One region of the Mesorhizobium sp. B2-3-10 genome, then DNA from elsewhere that is predicted to be linked to it. Evidence: predicted binding sites of a transcription regulator. Region 1 holds the regulator's gene; the other holds the start of a gene.
What was found. The regulator PhoB, encoded in region 1, activates phosphate uptake and scavenging genes when phosphate is short. The targets are predictions, from matches to a motif close to TGTCATNNANCTGTCAT.
Positions count from the first base shown of each region.

Region 1 (10,022 bases):
CTCGCGCGTGACATTGAGATCGATCAGCTTGGTGCCGAATCCCGTCCGCGATGGCGCCTCTACCCTCTTCTTCCCCGCCTCCCGCCAGTTCAGCGCCAGCGTCCGCTCGCGCCCCCGCCCTTCCAGCGACCAGTTCACCTTGAGAGCGCCAACGAAATTGCCGGCTTCGCCGTATTTCAGCGCGTTGGTGGCGAGTTCATGAAAGGTCAGCCCAAGCGCCTGCGTCGTTGTTTCATCGAGCAGCACCTCCGGGCCTGACAGGAGCCCGTCCGGCAGTTCCTTGCCGAACACCTGGCCAAGCTCGATGCGCAGCAGATCAGCAAGGTCGGCTTTCTGCCAGCGCGAGCGCGTCAACATGTCCTGCGAGGCGGCCATCGCCTGCAGCCTGGCCGAGAAGGAAGCGGAAAACTCATTGACGTCGGTTGCCCGCGAAGCCGTCTGCCGCGCGATCGCCAGCACCCTGGTGATGGAGTTCTTGATGCGATGCTTCATCTCCTGCAGCATCAGGTCCTTTTCGAGCAGGCTTTTTTCCGTCGTCTCGTGCAAGGCCGACACTGCGTCATAGGCTCGCTCCTGATAGCGCGCCACCAGCGCGATGGCGCCTGCCAGGAGCAGGCCGAACAGCCCCAGCATCACGGGGATGGCGCGCGAAGAGGGTTGCGAGAAGGCGCTGGTTGGCCTGAACAATACCGTCCAAGGGCGTCCCGCCACGGTCATCTTGCGGGTGACCAGCAGCCGGTCTCCCAGGGATGAGGCCGGTGGCGTCTCCGAGCGGAACAACAGGTTGTCGCCGTTCACCGCTCCATCATAGATCTCGGTGTTGACCGGCAGCAGCGGCGCACGGCTGAGCGCGATCTGGAACAGGTCCCGGGCCCGAAAGGCCGCATAGAGAAAGCCGGCGGTCGAGGACCGCGATGCGTTGATGACCTCCGGTGCGGTTTCCACATTGAGCCGCACATAGACCAGGAAGCCCGTGAAAGTCTGCGCCACGCCCGTGCCCTGGCCGAGTTGCACCAGCCCGCTCGCATGCTGCTGGTCATCGGCCATGGCTTTTTCGATCGCCGCACGCCGCACCGGCTCGCTGAACATGTCATAGCCGATGATGGTCTGGTTGGACGGATCGAGCGGCTCGAAAAGCGCGATCGGCGTGCGCCAGGCCTGCGTCGTATCCGGATAGACCGGATGACTGGCGCCGAAATCGTGGAGGGTGTCGCGTTCCACCGCTGCCTCGTCGCCCGTCCTGACCAGCCGCAGGAAGCCGATGCCTCGCAGGCCGGCGAAATTGTTGTCGACATCCAGCGCCTTGAAGAATGCCTTGAACTCGTTCTGGGAAATATCGCCGTTGCGTGCGTCGAACAGGGCCTGTGTCGAGCGCAGCAGCGACAGGTGCAGGTCGATGCGGCTCTCGATCCGGTTGAGGGCGTCATCGGCCGCCCCTTCGAACTTGATGCGGGCGGCTTCCTGCGTCGCGAAATAAGCGAACCCCGCCATGGTCATGCTGATCAGTGCAACGGCAATGAACGCGACGATTGGAAAAAGCTTCTTCAACGGATGATGCGGTCCATGAGCAAAACAGGACCTTTTATGGGCAAGTCGCCGGGCCAACACAATGGTCAGGCCACACCATCGTGATCACTGGCATATCACGTGACCGGCAACGGGGCGTGCCCGAAGCGGCCTGACCGGCCTCAGGCGGCGATCTTCAGCGCGCCCGGCCCCGGTATGGCACCTGGAGGACATTTGCCCAGGATGATCATCCCAAGCACCTCGTCCTGCGTGACGTCAGTCGTGCGGGCGGTACCGACCACCTGGCCATTCTTCATCACGCAGACACGGTCGGCCAGCTCGAACACGTCGTGGATGTCGTGGCTGATCAGGAAGATGCCGATGCCATCGGATTTGAGCTGCCTGACCAACTCGCCGACCTGGGCGGTTTCCTGGGGCCCAAGTGCCGCCGTCGGCTCGTCCATGATCAGGATGCGGGCATTGAACAGGATCGCGCGGGCGATCGCCACCGATTGCCGCTGACCGCCTGACAGCTTGATCACCGGCTCCTTGAAGCGCTGGAAGCGGGGATTGAGCCGCCCCATCACCTTGCGCGCCTCGGCCTCCATGGCGACGTCGTCGAGCGTGCCCCAGGCGGTCATCAGTTCGCGGCCGAGGAACAGGTTGGCGGCGGCATCGACATTGTCGGCCAGCGCCAGCGTCTGGTAGATCGTCTCGATACCGTATTTCTTGGCGTCGCGCGGGTTGGAAATCGCTGCCTCCTCGCCATTGACGAAGATCTGGCCCGCATCGCGCTTGTAGGCGCCGGACAGGATCTTGATCAGCGTCGACTTGCCGGCGCCGTTGTGGCCGAGCAGTGCCACGACCTCGCCGGGGAAAAGATCGATCGAGGCGTCGTCGACGGCGCGGATGCCGCCGAAGGCGATCGAGATGTTGCGCATGTCGACCAGCGGCGTGCCAGTGAGCGCAGTTGTGAGGGCCCTTACGGGAGCGGTTTTGTCAGCCATGGTCGTATCCCTAAACCCGCTTGCGATAGACGGTGTCGAGCCAGACGGCGATGACCAGCACGGCGCCGACGACGATGCTTTGCAACGGCGAATCGACACCGAGCAGCACCATGCCCGACTGCAGCGACTGCATCAGCAATGCACCGAGCATGGCGCCGATGATGGTTCCCGAGCCGCCGGCAAGCGAGGTGCCGCCGATGACGGCCGCGGCAATGACCAGCAGCTCATCCAATGTTCCCAGCACATTGGTGGACGAGTTCTGCCGGGCCGACGAAATGGCGGCGGCGATCGTGGCCAGCACGCCCATGATCATGAACACCTTCATGGTGATCCAGCGCGTGTTGATGCCGGCGAGATTGGCCGCTTCCGGATTGCCGCCGATAGCAAAGACATAACGGCCGAAACGGGTGCGGTTGGTGATGAAGGTCATGACCAGACCGACGGCGACCGCCATCAGCACCGGTATGGCGATGCCGTGGGCGATGAACAGCCCGCCCTCCGGCACGGTGATGTTGTTGGCGGCCGCGTACCGGTTCACGATCCCGATCGGCCATGGATAGGAGTTGGCTAGCCAGACCGCGCCCATGATGACGGCGCAGGTGACGACGCCGAGCAGCGTCTCGGCCCAGATCGGCCGCAGGGGGAAGCGGAAGCGCTTGCGCTGGACCCGCCCGTTGAACAGCGCGAACACGACGGCCAGGCAGGCGACGATGCCGACGACCCAGCTCCAGGTGGCGCCGATCGATCCGGCCGGTCCGCCGCCCATAAGCTGGAACGTGGCGTCGAGCGGTGCCACCGTCTGGCCTGACGTGACCCACCAGGCGGCGCCGCGCCAGACCAGCAGGCCACCCAGCGTGACGATGAAGGCCGGCACTTCGAGATAGGCGATGACGAAGCCCTGGAAGGCGCCGATCAAAAGCCCGAGCGCCAGACCGATGACCAGTGCCAGGACCCAGATCCATGGGTTGCCGAGTTCAAGTCCTACGAACCGAACCAGGAAATGTACCTGCGCAAAGCCCATGACCATGCCGATCAAGCCCTCGGCGGAACCGACGGACAGGTCGATGTTGCGCATGACGATGACCAGCACCATGCCGCAGGCCATGATGGCGACCGCGGACGTCTGCACCGACAGGTTCCACAGATTGCGTGGCGTGAGGAACGTGCGGCTGTCGAAATCGAGCGGATTGACACCAAGACGCAGGCTCGAAATCACATGCAGCGCGACCCAGATCAGCAGCAGCGCGCCGATCATGCCGAGCATGCGGGTATCGATCTCGGTCGCCTTCAGGAAACGCGCGACCGCGCCGAGTTCCGACGCACGCGCCGTATCGGCCTGCGAGGTTGAGGTCGTGTCGGTCATGATGTCCTCCCAGCGGCTTGCCGTCTGACGCGGAGCCGGACCAGAGCCCAGAAGTTAGCCGCCAGCGGCGGAAACACAAATCTTGTCGGGAAAACGCCGCGGCTTGGAAGCAATTCCAGGAAAAGTGCGTAAGGGTTTTTGTCCGGAATTGCGAAGACAAGGAAATTGGAACGGCCAGTGTTCAGAACACTGACCGTTCCACGCCGCGGCGTTTCCGACTTTTCAGGCGATCAAGCTCAGTTGCAGGCCGCGACGCTGCCCGCGGCAACGCCCGTGCAGACTTCGTCCTTCTTGATCCAGCCGGCGTCGATGACGAGGTTGAGATTGTCCTTGGTGATGGCCACCGGGGTCAGGAACAGCGACTTGACGGTGTTGCCGCCAGGCGTCGTGAAGTCCTTCACGCCGGCGATGTCGGTCATCTTCTTGCTGTCGGCGAGTTGCGAGGCGATCTCGGCGGCGTTCTTGCCGAGTTCGCGCGCGTCCTTCCACACCGACACGGTCTGGGTGCCGAGCGCGATGCGGTTGAGCGCGGCGTGGTCGCCGTCCTGGCCGGAGACCGGCACGGTGCCGGCGAGCCCCTGCGCCGTCAGCGCCGCGACGACGCCGCCGGCGGTGCCGTCATTGGCGGCGACCACGGCGTCCACCTTGTTGTCGTTGGCGGTGAGGAACTGTTCCATGTTCTTCTGGGCGTTGGCGGGCAGCCAGCCGTCCGTATAGGCTTCGCCGACATTCTTGATCTTGCCGCTGTCTATGGCCGCCTTCAGCACTTCCATCGAGCCCGAGAACAGGAAGTCGGCATTCGGATCGGCGCCGGAGCCCTTGATGAAGACGTAATTGCCCTCAGGCTTCACCTTGAACACTTCGCGGGCCTGCATGCGGCCAACTTCCTTGTTGTCGAAGGTCAGGTAGAAGACGTCCTTGTTCTCGATCAGGCGGTCATAGCCGACGACCGGAATGCCCTCGTCGAGCGCCTTCTGTACCGCCGGGCCGATGGCCGACGCGTCCTGCGCCAGGATGATCAGCGAATTGGCACCCTGCGAAATCAGGCTCTCGACATCGGTCAGCTGCTTGCCGGGATTGGACTGCGCATCGGCGGAAATGTACTTGTCGCCCGCGGCCTCGATCGCCTTCTTCATGGCCGCCTCGTCGGTCTTCCAGCGCTCCTCCTGGAAGTTGGACCACGACACGCCGATGACCTTGTCCTTTGCCTGCGCGACCGACGCCAGCGTCAGCGACATGGCGACACCCGCCAGAATGGCGACTGTGAATCTCTTCATGATATCCTCCCTGCGCCCGCGTGTGGCGCGACCAAACTGGCCCTAAGGCCGGCACAAAGGCCCTAATTTTTTCGAGCCTCGAAAAAACACTGGTCCATCGCCGGAACACTGTCAACATCGATTCTGACGGATTTTGAGGTGCCGGAAGCCTTTTTTCGAGCCCCGCAATAAATAAATGACAGCCCCAGCCGCTTCTGCCAGTATTCGACCCGTTGCCGGAGGTGTTCGAGGGGGCGTCAAGAACCGCGGCGACGGGGAGGGAAATCATGTCGGTCGGAATCCGCCACGACGATCTGCGCCGGCGCAACCGCGCAATGGTGATTGGAGCCGTGCGCCGGGGTGGCCAGCCCTCGCGCACCGAGATCGCCGCCACCACCGCCCTGAGCCACTCGACCATATCGGCGATATCAGCCGACCTGATCGGCGAAGGTATCCTGAGCGAAGGCAAGCCGAACGAGGCCGGCTCACTGAAACGCGGCCGGCCGCAGGTTGGCCTTGGTCTCAACCCCGAGGCCGCGGCGGTCATGACCGTGGTGCTGTCGCTGAATTTCCTCTCCGTCGCCGTCATCGACTACGCCGGCCAGGTGATATCGGAGGAGCAGCGCCGGCTGGACACGCTGACCATGTCCCGCGAGGCGCTGATCGGCGAATGCGTGGCCATCGTCCGCCGCCGCCTCGAAGATCCCGACCTCGACGTCGCCAGCATCGCCCGCATCGCGCTGGCGATCCAGGGTATCACCGACACCGAGGCGCGCGCCATGCTGTGGTCGCCGATCACGCCGCAGACGGACATTGCCTTCGCCGACATACTCGAAGCCGAATTCGGCATCCCCGCCACCATGGAGAACGACTGCAACATGATGGCTGTGGCGCTGCGCTGGCGCGACCCCGAGCGCTACCGCGACGACTTCATCGCCATCCTGCTCTCGCACGGCATCGGCATGGGGCTGGTGCTGAAGGGCGAGCTGTTCACCGGCACCCATTCCTCGGGCGGCGAGTTCGGCCACATGATCCATCGCCCCGGCGGCGCGCTCTGCCGCTGCGGGCGGCGCGGCTGCGTCGAGGCCTATGCCGGCAACTATGCCATCTGGCGTAATGCAGGACAGCTGGGTGAGGACGCCAAACCGGTCGACGTCAGCGACGCCGACATGCGCGCATTGGCGGCTACGGCGCGCGAAAGAGACGGACCGGAGCGCGAGGCCTATCGCAAGGCCGGCGAGGCGCTGGGCTATGGCCTTGGCAGCCTGTTCGCGCTGATCGATCCGGCGCCGGTTGCGATGGTCGGCGTCAGCGCCGCCGCCTTCGATCTGATCGAGCCGGCCTTGCGCGAGGCCATCGCCCAGACCGCCGGCGGCCAGCATTCGAAATCGATTTCCTTCGATACAGAGCCGAACGAATTGCCGCTGATCCGCGAGGGCTGCGCCATGCGCGCGCTCACCTTCGTCGACCAGGAGATTTTCGCGCCGGGCGTGCAGGTGAGATCCGGCAAGAACGTGGCCTGATCTCAATCCTCGCGGATTGCGTAGCCTGCGCCACGGATGGTGCGTATCACATCGGGCATGCGGCCATTGTTGACCGCCTTGCGCAGGCGGCCGACATGCACATCCACGGTGCGCTCGTCGATGTAGATCGTCTCGCCCCAGACATTGTCGAGCAACTGGCTGCGCGAGAACACGCGGCCGGGATGGCGCATCATGAATTCGAGTAGCCGGAACTCGGTCGGTCCGAGCCGGATCTCGCTCTTCTTGCGATAGACCCGGTGCGATTCGCGGTCGAGCACGATGTCGCCGACCTTGAGCACGCTGGACAGCACTTCCGGTTTGGCGCGGCGCAGCAGCGCCTTGACCCGGGCCATGAATTCCGGCGTCGAGAACGGCTTGACCAGATAGTCGTCGGCGCCGGTCGAGAGGCCGCGCACGCGATCGCTCTCCTCGCCGCGCGCCGTCAGCATGATGATCGGCAGTCGCTCCGTCTCGGGCCGCATGCGCAGGCGCCGACAGAGTTCGATGCCGGAAACCGCCGGCACCATCCAGTCGAGCACCAGCAGGTCGGGCACGTTTTCCTGGAGGCGTATCTCGGCTTCGTCGCCGCGTGTCACCACCTCGACCTGGTAACCCTCGGACTCCAGGTTGTAGCGGAGGAGCACGCCCAGCGGCTCCTCGTCCTCCACCACCATGATGCGTGGCGCGATCATCGATCGATCATCCCTGCCGTCAAGCCGCCGGCACCGACATCGCCGTCTCGTCCTGCTTCGGACGGTTGGCGGGCAGTTGCGTGCCGGTCAGCACATAATACGCATTCTCGGCGATGTTGGTCACATGGTCGCCGATGCGTTCGAGATTCTTGGCGCAGAACAAAAGATGCGTGCAAGCCGTGATGTTGCGGGGATCCTCCATCATGTAAGTCAGGAGTTCGCGGAAGACCGAAGTGTATTTGACGTCGATGCGTTCGTCGTCATTCCTGAGCTTGGCGAGGGCGGCGGCATCGCCGGCCGCATATTCCTCGACGACGCCCTGCACCTGGATCAGCACCAGCTGCGCCATGGAGTCGATGGAATGCGACAAGTCGCGCGGCGTGGCGGTGAGGCCTACCGAGCCGACGCGCTTGGCGATGTTCTTGGCAAGGTCGCCGATGCGTTCGAGATCGCCCGCCATGCGGATCGAGCCGACGACATGACGCAGATCGTCGGCCATCGGCTGGCGCTTGGCGATCAGGGTGATGGCGCGATCATCGAGTTCGCGCTGGCGCGCGTCCATGATGGCGTCGTCGGAGACGACGCGCTGTGCCAGCGCGTTGTCGGAATTCAGCAGCGCCTTGGTGGCGCCGCCGACCATCGTGCCGGCGAGATCGCCCATGTCGCTGATCAGCTTGCTGATCTGTCCGAGATCCTCGTCGAAGGCTGCGACTGTGTGTTCGGCCATGATCCTGGTCCTCGTATGCGTGAGATCAGCCGAAGCGGCCGGTGATGTAGTCCTGCGTGCGCTTCTCGCGAGGCGACGTGAAGATCTTCTCGGTCTTGTCGAATTCGACCAGCTCGCCCAGATACATGAAAGCCGTCTGCTTCGAGACGCGCGCGGCCTGCTGCATGTTGTGGGTGACGATGACGATCGTGTAGTCGGCCTGCAACTCGTCGATCAATTCCTCGATCTTGGCGGTCGACAATGGGTCGAGCGCCGAGGCCGGTTCGTCGAGCAGGATGACCTCCGGCTTGACCGCCACGGTGCGGGCGATGCAAAGCCGCTGCTGCTGGCCGCCCGACAGGCTGAGGCCGCTGGCATTGAGCTTGTCCTTGACCTCGTTCCACAGCGCGGCGCGTTTCAACGCCTGCTCGACACGGCCGTCCATCTCGGCCTTGCCGATCTTCTCATAGAGCCTGACGCCGAAGGCGATATTCTCATAGATCGACATCGGGAACGGCGTCGGCTTCTGGAACACCATGCCGATCTTGGTGCGCAACAGGTTGAGGTCCTGCGAGCGGTCGAGAACGTTCTGGCCGTCGAGCAGCACCTGACCCTCGGCGGTCTGCTTGGGGTAGAGCTCGTAGATGCGGTTGAAGACGCGCAGCAGCGTCGACTTTCCGCAACCCGACGGTCCGATGAAGGCCGTCACGCTGCGCTCGGGCAGCGACAAGGTGATGTCTTTCAGCGCCTTCGACTGGCCGTAGTAGAAATTGAGGTTCTTGACCTCGATCTTCGCCTTGGCGGCTGCCTCTGTCGCAATCGTCATGTCTGGAGACAACATCTGGCTCATTTGTCCTCTCTGCGTCCGGTCAGGCTGCGCGCAAAGATGCTGAGCGCGAGAACCGTCAATGTGATTATGAGTGCGCCGGTCCACGCCAGTTGCTGCCACTCCTCGTAAGGGCTGAGAGCGAACTGGAAGATGGTCACCGGCAGGCTGGCCATCGGCGCATTGAGATTGCTCGACCAGAACTGGTTGTTGAGCGCTGTGAAGAGTAGCGGCGCCGTCTCGCCGGAAATGCGGGCAATGGCCAGCAATATGCCGGTGACGATGCCGGACATCGCCGCGCGGTAGGCCACCGAACGGATCACCACCCAGCGCGGCGCGCCAATCGCCGTGCCGGCCTCGCGCAAAGCGTTCGGCACAAGGTTGAGCATGTCCTCGGTGGTACGCACCACGACGGGAATGACCAGGATGGCCAGTGCCACGGCACCGGCGATGGCCGAGAAATGCCCCATCGGCCGTACCATCAATTCGTAGACGAACAGGCCGATGATGATTGAGGGCGCCGACAGCAGGATGTCGTTGATAAAGCGCACCACGGTGGTGAGCTTCGAAAAGCGGCCATATTCGGCCATGTAGGTGCCGGCCAGCACGCCGATCGGCGTGCCGACGACGATGCCGATAATGGTCATCACGATGCTGCCGTAGATGGCGTTGAGCAGGCCACCGGCATCACCGGGCGGCGGGGTCATTTCCGTGAACACTGAGAGCGAAACGCCCGACAGGCCCTTATAGAGCAGCGCGCCGAGGATCAGCGCCAGCCAGGCAAGGCCGATGCCGGCGGCGATGACGCAGAGCGTCATCATCACGCCGTTCTTGCGCTTGCGGCTCTGGTGAAGCGATGCGGCTGTCGACATCGGTCAGACTCCGGTACGGGCATCGATGCGCATCAGCATGTAGCGGGCGACGGCAAGGATGAGGAAGGTGATGACGAACAGGATCAGGCCGAGCGCCACCAACGAGGAAGTGTAGAGATCGCCGACGGCTTCGGTGAATTCGTTGGCGATGGTTGCCGAGATCGTCGTTGCCGGCGCGAACAGCGAGGCGCTGATCCGGTGGGCGTTGCCGATGACGAAGGTGACCGCCATGGTTTCGCCGAGCGCGCGGCCGAGGCCGAGCATGACGCCG
Region 1 is NZ_VFVT01000001.1:999,580-1,009,601, reverse strand. It holds gene FJ943_RS05135 (CHASE domain-containing protein) at 1-1,548, opposite strand, end outside; gene FJ943_RS05130 (ATP-binding cassette domain-containing protein) at 1,689-2,513, opposite strand; gene FJ943_RS05125 (sugar ABC transporter permease) at 2,524-3,876, opposite strand; gene xylF (D-xylose ABC transporter substrate-binding protein) at 4,113-5,153, opposite strand; gene FJ943_RS05115 (ROK family protein) at 5,420-6,655, shown strand; gene phoB (phosphate regulon transcriptional regulator PhoB) at 6,658-7,347, opposite strand; gene phoU (phosphate signaling complex protein PhoU) at 7,367-8,074, opposite strand; gene pstB (phosphate ABC transporter ATP-binding protein PstB) at 8,100-8,903, opposite strand; gene pstA (phosphate ABC transporter permease PstA) at 8,900-9,751, opposite strand; gene pstC (phosphate ABC transporter permease subunit PstC) at 9,755-10,022, opposite strand, start outside.

Region 2 (10,022 bases), on a different contig from region 1:
CCAAGGTCAAGTTCACGCCGCTCAGCGCCAAGGAACGCTTCACCGCGCTGCAGTCCGGCGAGGTCGACATCCTCTCGCGCAACACCACCTGGACGATCAACCGCGATACCGCGCTCGGCCTGAATTTCATCGGCACGACCTACTATGACGGCCAGGGCTTCATGATCAACGCCAAGAAGCTGCCGGGCGTCAATTCGGCGCTGCAGCTTTCGGGCGCCGCCGTCTGCGTGCAGAGCGGCACGACCACCGAGCTCAACCTCGCCGACTACTTCAAGGCGAACAAGATGGAGTACAATCCCGTCGTCTTCGAGAAGCTCGAAGAGGTCAATGCCGCTTATGATGCCGGCCGTTGCGACGTCTACACAACCGACCAGTCGGGCCTTTACGGCATTCGCTTGACGCTCGGCTCGCCGGCCGATCACGTCGTGCTGCCCGAGATCATCTCGAAAGAGCCGCTCGGACCCGCCGTTCGCCAGGGCGACGACCAGTGGTACCACATCGTCAAGTGGACCTATTTCGCTCTGCTCGACGCCGAGGAGCTCGGCATCACCAAGGCCAATGTCGACGAGATGAAAAACTCCGCCAGCCCGGAGATCAAGCGTGTGCTCGGCCAGGAAGCAGACACCAAGATCGGCACCGACCTCGGCGTCTCCAACGACTGGGTCGTCAACATCGTCAAGGCGACCGGCAACTACGGCGAAATGTTCGACCGCAATGTCGGCTCCGGCAGCCCGCTCAAGATTGCGCGTGGCATCAATGCGCTATGGACCAAGGGCGGCCTGCAATACGCGCCGCCGATCCGCTGATCGAAATGTGATCCGGAAGGCAGGCTCCTGCCTTCCGGTTTCTCTTTCACAGGGGACGTGACATGGCATCGCAGGAAATCCTACGCGAGGAGCCGAGCCGCGGCTCCTTCGTCAATGACCCGAGAATTCGCAGTCTCTTCTTTCAGACGCTGGTCGTCATCGTTCTGTTCGGGTCCATCTGGTGGATCGTGCAGAACGTCATCGACAATCTGCAGCGCCTGCACATCGCCTCCGGCTTCGGCTTCCTCAAGGGGCGCGCCGGCTTCGATATCTCGGACACGCCGATTGCCTATACGTCGGACTCGACCTATGGCCGCGCCATCGTCGTCGGCCTGATCAACACCATCATCGTTGCCGTCGCCGGCATCATCACCGCCACCATCATCGGCTTCGTCATCGGCATCGGCCGCCTGTCGCAGAACTGGCTGATCCAGAAGATCTGCACGGTCTATGTCGAGATCTTCCGCAACATCCCACCGCTGCTGGTCATCTTCTTCTGGTATTCCGGCGTGCTCGCCGTGCTGCCGGCGCCGCGCGATTCCTATCATCTGCCCTTCGGCTCGTTCCTCAACCAGCGCGGCTTCTATTTTCCGCGCCCGGTCTGGGGCGACGGCTCCTGGCTGATCCTGGTCGCCCTTGTCGTGGGCATCGCAATGTCATGGTTCGTTGCCCGCAGGGCGCGTCAGCGGCAGATGGCGACGGGCCAGCAATTTCCGGTGTTCTGGACCTCCGCCGCGCTGATCATCGGCCTGCCGCTGCTGGCTTACGTGCTGAGCGGCTTTCCCCTGAGCTTTGACTTGCCCAAACAATCGACCTTCAACCTGACCGGCGGCTTCCAGGTCAAACCGGAGTTCCTTTCGCTCTATCTGGCGCTGTCCTGCTACACGGCGGCCTTCATCGCCGAAATCGTGCGCGCCGGCATCAGGGGTGTCAGCAAGGGCCAGACCGAGGCGGCGGCCGCACTTGGGCTGCGATCCGGTTCGATCCTGCGGCTGGTCGTGGTGCCGCAGGCCATGCGCATCGTCATCCCGCCGCTGACCAGCCAGTATCTCAACCTGACCAAGAACTCCTCGCTGGCGATCGCCATCGGTTATCCCGATTTGACGGCAACGGCCGGCACGGTTCTGAACCAGACCGGACAAGCGGTCGAGGGCGTGCTGATCATGATGATCGCCTATCTCATACTCAGCCTGGTGACCTCGGCCGTCATGAACGTGGTCAACGCCAGGATGGCGCTGGTGGAGAGATAGGACCATGCAGGAACACGATCTATCCTGGGTGCGCACCGAAATGGCGCTGGCGCAGCCCGCGCCGGCGAGCGTCAGCGGCCCCGTCGCCTGGGTGCGCAAGAACCTGATCGGCTCGGTCGGCGACACCATCCTCACCATCCTCGGCATCGCCATCGTCGCCTGGGTTCTGCCGCAGGTCATCAACTGGGCGTTCATCAACGCACAGTGGACGGGACCGGACCGCACGGTCTGCGCCACCGTCGCGCAAGGCGGCATTCAGCCCGATGGCTGGAGCGGAGCCTGCTGGGCTTTCGTCAACGCCAAGTTCGGCCAGTTCATGTTCGGCACCTATCCGGTCGAGGAGCGCTGGCGGCCGATCCTGGTCGCCATCCTGTTCGTGGCGCTGCTGGTGCCGATGCTGATGCCGCGTGTGCCGCGCAAGGGGTTGAACGCGATCCTGCTTTTCCTGGTGCTGCCGATCGTTTCCTTCTTCCTGCTGGTCGGCGGCGTATTCGGCCTGCCGCATGTCGAAACCTCGCGCTGGGGCGGGCTGCTGATCACGCTGAGTCTGTCCTTCGTCGGCATCGCCGTGTCGCTGCCGCTGGGCACCGTGCTGGCGCTCGGGCGGCGCTCGAAGATGCCGATCATCAAGATGCTGTGCATTATCTTCATCGAAGCCGTGCGCGGCATACCGCTGATCACCGTCCTGTTTTTCGTCAGCGTCATGCTGCCGCTGTTCCTGCCGGCCGGCGTCACTTTCGACAAGTATCTGAGGGCGCTGATCGGCGTGTCGCTGTTTGCGGCGGCCTATATGGCCGAAGTGGTGCGCGGCGGCCTGCAGGCGATCCCCAAGGGCCAGTATGAAGGCGCCGATTCGCTCGGCCTCGGCTACTGGCAGAAGATGAGCTTGATCGTGTTGCCGCAGGCGCTGAAGCTGGTCATACCCGGTATCGTCAACACCTTCATCGGCATGTTCAAGGATACCAGCCTGGTCCTCATCATCTCGATGTTCGACCTGCTCGGCATCGTCAAGCAGAACTTCTCCGACGCCAACTGGGCCACGGCGCAGACCGCGAAATCCGGTCTTGTGTTCGCCGCCTTCGTCTTCTGGCTGTTCTGCTTCGGCATGTCGCGCTATTCAATGTACACGGAACGCCGGCTCGACACCGGCTACAAACGCTAAACAAAAGAACAAGGGGACCCCAGCCATGGCCACCGAAAATGCCGTCAGCGCGGAAGAGATCAAGGTCAACGCCGCCAAGATGCATATCTCGACCACCGATGTCGCCATCGACATCATCGCCATGCATAAATGGTACGGCGAGTTCCATGTGCTGAAGGACATCAATCTGAAGGTGATGCGCGGCGAGCGCATCGTCATTTGCGGACCGTCCGGGTCGGGCAAGTCGACCATGATTCGCTGCATCAACCGGCTGGAAGAGCACCAGAAGGGCAAGATCATCGTCGACGGCAAGGAACTCACCAACGATCTGAAAAAGATCGACGAGGTGCGCCGCGAGGTCGGCATGGTGTTCCAGCACTTCAACCTGTTCCCGCATCTGACCATCCTCGAGAATTGCACGCTGGCGCCGATCTGGGTGCGCAAGACGCCGAAGAAGCAGGCCGAGGAAATCGCCATGCATTTCCTCAAGCGCGTGAAGATCCCCGAGCAGGCCAACAAATATCCGGGCCAGCTTTCCGGCGGCCAGCAGCAGCGCGTGGCGATCGCCCGCTCGCTGTGCATGAACCCGCGCATCATGCTGTTCGACGAGCCGACCTCAGCGCTCGACCCCGAAATGATCAAGGAAGTGCTGGAAACCATGGTGGGGCTGGCCGAGGAAGGCATGACCATGCTGTGCGTCACCCACGAGATGGGCTTTGCACGGAAAGTCGCCAACCGGGTGATCTTCATGGATCAGGGCCAGATCGTCGAGCAGAACACGCCGGCCGAGTTCTTCGACCATCCCCGCCACGAACGCACGAAGCTGTTCCTGTCGCAGATCCTGCACTGAGCGGATTGACGCCAAGTCGGGAAAGCCCGGTCGCGCCACGGCCGGGCTTTTTAGTGTCTGGCCGATCCGATAAATGATCTTCTTCATTGAGCCGCGACGGAATCGCGAAGCCGCACCGATGAGAAAACTCCTGCGTTTCCTGGCCATTCTGGTTGCAGCACTGGTGCTCGCCGTGTCGCTCGGCACGCTGGTGCCGCGGCCGCTCTGGCCGGCAGCCGCAGCGGGCGAGGGCATCCGGCACATATTGGTGCTGAAAAATCCGATCCACACCGACATCGCCATTCCCGTGGACGACGAGGTGCGCCGGCGCTTTCGTTTCCTTGCCGATGTCGGCCTGCCATCGGACGCGCCCGAAGTGCGCTACCTCGTCTTCGGCTGGGGTGGGCGCGCCTTCTACCTGGAAACGCCGACATGGTCGCAATTGAAGGCGCTGCCCGCGTTCAAGGCTTTGACGCTCGATGCGTCGGTGATGCATGTCGCCGTCGCCGGCAATATTCCCGAGCCGCACCCCGATGTCGCCGGCTTCGACGTGGGCGAAGACCGTTTTGCCGCATTGCTTGATTTCATCGAAGCGAGCTTTCAAGAGGGGCCGAACGGTCCGATCGTCATCGACAATGCCGCCTACTCCAATTTCGATCGCTTTTATGAGGCCAATGGCCATTTCAACGCGCTGATCGGTTGCAACACCTGGACGGCGGCGGCACTGCGCGCTGCCGGCCTGCGCACCGGCTGGTGGAACCCGCTGCCGGTTTCGCTTGGGCTGTCGATGCGGCTGTATAATTAGCTTTGCCACGGGCTCCTTTCAGCGACGGATGATCCGCTGCTGCTCCCACCCGTAAAGCCAGTCCAGATCGGCTGCGAGCTTCTCTCCCGGTCGTGCCGCCAGAAACAGATTGCGGGCCAACGCCACGGGGCCTCGGGCATGCCAAGCAAGCCGGTTGAGCGCGCCGCGACGGATGACCTTGGCGATGCGCGACCGCCGCAGGTTCTCCCAGATGATGAGGCTTTGCGTCAGGTCGCCGGGGATGTCGGCGACCAGGCTGGCCAGCGTCGCGGCATCCTCGATCGCCATGGCAGCACCTTGCGCCGCGAACGGCGTCATCGCATGCGCGGCGTCGCCGATCAGCGCGATGCCTTCGGGCATGGTCCAGCGTCGCTGTTCGACCGTGTGGATAGGAAAGGCGGTCCACGGGCCAGCGAGTTCCACCAAACGCGCCAGCCCCGGCGCGGAGCGGCGCATGGCGCCTGAAAGGATGGCGGGATCGGCGTGGCGTGACCACCCGTCGGCGATGCGCTCGCCCCGGGTGAAGGCGGCAAGGTTGAAGGCGCTACCCCTGCTCACGGGGTAGGCGACCAAATGAAAGCCGGGATGCAGGAAGGTGGTGACGCAGTCAGGGGAGCCGATCGCGGTGAAGGCTCGCCCCGCCTCGTTGTCTGCGCTCACCGTCGCCCGCCAAGCCAGTTCGCCGGAGAAATGGCTGTTCGCCAAGCCGGCTCCGCTGCCTGGACTGGCAAACCTCCGCACCGCTGACCAGACGCCATCGGCGCCGACCAGCAGAGATCCTTGGGTATCGATGACCCTGCGGCCGACCCCGTCTGTCCTGGTGATAACGAATGAACCGGAGGCCACGCTGCTGACCTGCGCGCCGGTGGTGAGATGGATGTCGGGCAGTTGCGCAACGCGCGCCATCAGGGCGTCTTGCAGATCCGCCCGGTGCGCCACGAGATAGGGCGCCCCCCAGCGTTCCTCGCCGGCTCCGCCAAGCGGCACGCGTGCCAGTTGGCGCAGGCTCGCGGCGTCCTTCAGCACCACGGCTTCCGGCTGGACGGCATTGGCAAGAAGCGTGTCGAGCACGCCAAGCTGGCGAAGGATGCGGGTCGCGTTAGGAGAGAGCTGGATGCCGGCGCCCGCCGCTTCGAGACGCTGCGCCTGTTCGGCCACCCTCACGGAATAGCCGCGTTCGGCAAAGGCAATCGCCGCTGTCAGCCCGGCGATGCCAGCCCCGGCGATCATGACCTGCCGGGACCGCGTCTCGCTCATGATCGGAAGGTCAGGCGGCCTGGTCGATGTAGAGGCAGCCCGCCGGCAGCGTTTCGGTCGCCTTCAGCTTCGGCGAATAGCGATAGAGGGTCGAGCAGTAGGGGCAGACTTTCTCATTGTCGTCGCCCATGTCGAGAAAAACATGCGGGTGGTCGAAAGGCGGGTTGGCGCCCGTGCACATGAATTCCTTGACTCCGATGTCGATCGCCGGATGGCCCGCATCGTTCTGGAAATGGGGAATGGAACCGCCTGCCATCATCGTCTCCTTAACGCAGTCTCTCTGCATCTGGATCATATCAAGTCTGTTTGCAAGTTCGATGAAATCAAACTGTCGCAAAAGCCTGTCAGAGAACTGTCGCAAAAGCCTGCCACAGGATAAGTTAAGCCGGTTAACCGGCTGAGGCGTGCGGAAGAGCAGGAATCATGAACGAACTGAAGCCGGTACAGAGCGAATTCAACAATGTCGCGGCAGCGAGCCCGGAAGGCAATCCGGACCGCTTCGTCAACCGCGAATTCTCCTGGCTGCAGTTCAATCGCCGCGTTCTCGAGGAATCGCTGAACACCCATCACCCGCTGCTGGAGCGCGTCCGCTTCCTGTCGATCTCGGCCGCCAATCTCGACGAGTTCTTCATGGTGCGCGTCGCCGGTCTTGCAGGCCAGGTGCGCGAGGGGATCGTGCTGAAGAGCCCGGACGGACGCACTCCCGAACAGCAGCTCGAACAATTGCTGCGTGAGGTCGAGCGGCTGCAGGAGGACCAGCAGAAGAGCCTGTCGGCCCTCACGGTGCTGCTCAACAAGGAAGGCATCGAAACCATCACCCGCGACGCGCTGACAAAGGACGAGAAGGTCTGGCTGGAAGACCATTTCCAGGAGCAGGTGTTTCCCGTGCTGACCCCGCTGTCGATCGACCCGGCGCATCCGTTCCCGTTCATTCCCAATCTCGGCTTCTCGATGGCGCTGCAACTTCGCCATCGCAAGAATGGCGAGGAGATGAGCGCGCTCTTGCGCCTGCCGGTGGCGCTGAAGCGCTTCATCCGCCTGCCGGACCGCAAGCACCATGTCCGCTTCATTCCGCTGGAGGAGGCGGTCGGCCTCTACATCGGCAAGCTCTTCCCCGGCTACGAGGTCAAGGGCTCCGGCACGTTCCGCATCATTCGTGACAGCGACATCGAGGTCGAAGAGGAATCGGAAGATCTCGTGCGCCTGTTCGAAACGGCGCTGAAGCGCCGCCGCCGCGGCTCCGTCATCCGCATCGAATTCGACAAGCTGATGCCTGGGGAATTGCGCGATTTCGTCGCCGGCGAGCTTGGCGTCTCGTCGAGCCGCATCAGCGTGCTCACCGGGCCGCTGGCACTCAGCCAGATCTCCGAGATCGTCTCCGTTCCCCGCGACGACCTGAAATTCATCCCCTACAACCCACGCTTTCCCGAGCGTATCCGCGAGCATGGCGGCGACTGTTTCGCCGCCATTCGCGAGAAGGACATCGTCGTCCATCACCCCTATGAGTCGTTCGACGTGGTGGTGCAGTTCCTGCGCCAGGCGATGGCCGACCCCGAAGTGGTGGCGATCAAGCAGACGCTCTATCGCACCTCCAACGACAGCCCAATCGTGCGTGCTCTGGTCGACGCGGCCGAAGCCGGCAAGTCAGTAACGGCGCTGGTCGAGCTCAAGGCGCGTTTCGACGAGGAGGCCAACATTCGCTGGGCGCGCGATCTCGAACGCGCCGGCGTGCAGGTCGTGTTCGGGTTCCTGGAACTCAAGACCCACGCCAAGATGTCGCTGGTGGTGCGGCGCGAGGACGGCAAGCTGCGCAATTACGTCCATCTCGGCACCGGCAACTACCACCCGGTCACCGCGCGCATCTACACCGACCTGTCCTTCTTCACCACCGATCCGACGATCGCCCGCGACGTCGCCCAATTGTTCAATTTCATCACCGGCTATGCCGAGCCGACCGCCGAGATGCGGCTGGCGATCTCGCCGTTCACGCTGAGGAACCGCATCCTCCAGCACATTTCGGACGAGGTCACCCATGCGTTGGAGGGACGGCCGGCGCGTATCTGGATGAAGATGAACGCGCTCGTCGATCCCATCATCATCGACGCGCTCTACGATGCCAGCCGCGCCGGAGTGGAGATCGACCTCGTCGTGCGCGGCATCTGCTGCCTGCGGCCGCAGGTGCCGGGCCTGTCGGAGAACATCAGGGTCAAGTCGATCGTCGGCCGTTTCCTGGAGCACAGCCGCATCTATTGCTTCGGCAACGGTCATGGCCTTCCGTCGGACGAGGCGATCGTCTACATCTCCTCGGCCGACCTCATGCCGCGCAATCTCGACCGCCGCGTCGAGACCATGGTGCCGATCACCAATCCAACTGTGCATGAACAGATTCTGGGCCAGATCATGCTGGGCAACATCATGGACAATCAGCAAAGTTTCGACGTATTGGCAGATGGAACCTCCCGGCGCGTGGTGCTGGAGGAGGGTGAGGAACCGTTCAACGCGCAGGAATATTTCATGACCAATCCGAGCCTGTCGGGACGGGGTGACGCGCTGAAATCGCATGCGCCCAAGCGAATCGCGCAGTTCAAGCGCCGCAAGAAGAACGCCGCCACCTGATGCTGTCCAATTCCCAGGGCCGGCTGCAGGACCGCCGACCGCTGTCCATCATCGACATCGGCTCCAATTCGATCCGTCTCGTCGTCTATGAGGGACTGGCGCGCTCGCCGACCATGCTGTTCAACGAAAAGATGCTGGCCGGCCTCGGCCGCGGCATCGTGTCGACGGGGAAGCTGGACCCCGAGGGGGTGGCGCGCTCGATGGAGGAGTTTCGCCGTTTCCGCGCGCTCTCCGACCAGGCAGGCGCCGAACACATGTACGTGCTGGCAACCGCCGCCGCCCGCGAGGCGATCAACGGTCCCGATTTCATCCATCGTGCCGAGGATGTGCTCAAGACCGAAATCCGTGTGCTCTCCGGCCGCCAGGAAGCGCATTATTCCGCGCTCGGCGTCATCTCCGGCTTCCACCCGCCCAACGGGATTGCCGGCGACCTTGGCGGCGGCAGCCTGGAGCTTATAGACATTGATGGCGAGGCGATCGGCGACGGCATCACGCTGCCGCTCGGCGGCCTGCGCCTGCAGGACATGGCGAAGAACTCGCTCGTCCAGGCGCAGAAGATCGCGCGCCAGGAACTGGCCCGGGCCAAGCTTTTGAAGGGCGGACAAGGCAGGACTTTCTACGCTGTTGGCGGCACCTGGCGAAACCTCGCCAGGCTGCATATGGAGATGAACAACTATCCGCTCGGCGTCATGCACCACTACGAAATTTCGGCCGAAAGCGCTCAGAACTTCCTCAAGCAGGTGGCCAGGGGCGAAGTCGAAAAGGTGAGGGGGATCGAGGGCGTCTCCAAGAACCGCCGCTCGCTGCTGCCCTATGGCGCTCTCGTGCTGCAGGAGATCATGACGGCGATGCAGCCGTCCAGGATCGTCGTTTCGGCGCAAGGCGTGCGTGAGGGCTTCCTCTATTCGCTGCTCGACGCGGCCGAGCAGAAGGCCGATCCGCTGATCTCGGCCGCCGAGGAACTCGCGCTTTTGCGCTCGCGTTCGGTCCATCACGCGCATGACCTGGTCGAATGGACCGGCAAGGCCTTCAAGGCGTTCGGCATCGACGAGACGGTAGACGAAGCGCGCTATCGCCATGCCGCCTGCCTGCTCGCCGATATCGGCTGGCGCGCTCATCCGGAATATCGCGGCAAGCAGTCGCTCAACATCATTGCGCATGCATCGTTCATCGGTGTCGATCATCCCGGCCGCGCCTACCTGGCGCTGACCAACGCCTACCGTCACGATGGCGTCTTCAATGAATTGGTGGCGCCCGAAATCAGGGCGTTGGCGCCGCCGCGCCTGCTGGAGCGCGCCCGCGTACTGGCAGCGATGAT
Region 2 is NZ_VFVT01000011.1:17,360-27,381, reverse strand. It holds gene FJ943_RS26255 (amino acid ABC transporter substrate-binding protein) at 1-806, shown strand, start outside; gene FJ943_RS26250 (amino acid ABC transporter permease) at 869-2,056, shown strand; gene FJ943_RS26245 (amino acid ABC transporter permease) at 2,061-3,218, shown strand; gene FJ943_RS26240 (amino acid ABC transporter ATP-binding protein) at 3,244-4,047, shown strand; gene FJ943_RS26235 (TIGR02117 family protein) at 4,166-4,831, shown strand; gene FJ943_RS26230 (FAD-dependent monooxygenase) at 4,850-6,088, opposite strand; gene FJ943_RS26225 (zinc-finger domain-containing protein) at 6,099-6,344, opposite strand; gene FJ943_RS26220 (RNA degradosome polyphosphate kinase) at 6,512-8,704, shown strand; gene ppx (exopolyphosphatase) at 8,704-10,022, shown strand, end outside.
Region 2: the regulator PhoB is predicted to act here: its motif matches at 6,431-6,447, upstream of FJ943_RS26220 (RNA degradosome polyphosphate kinase).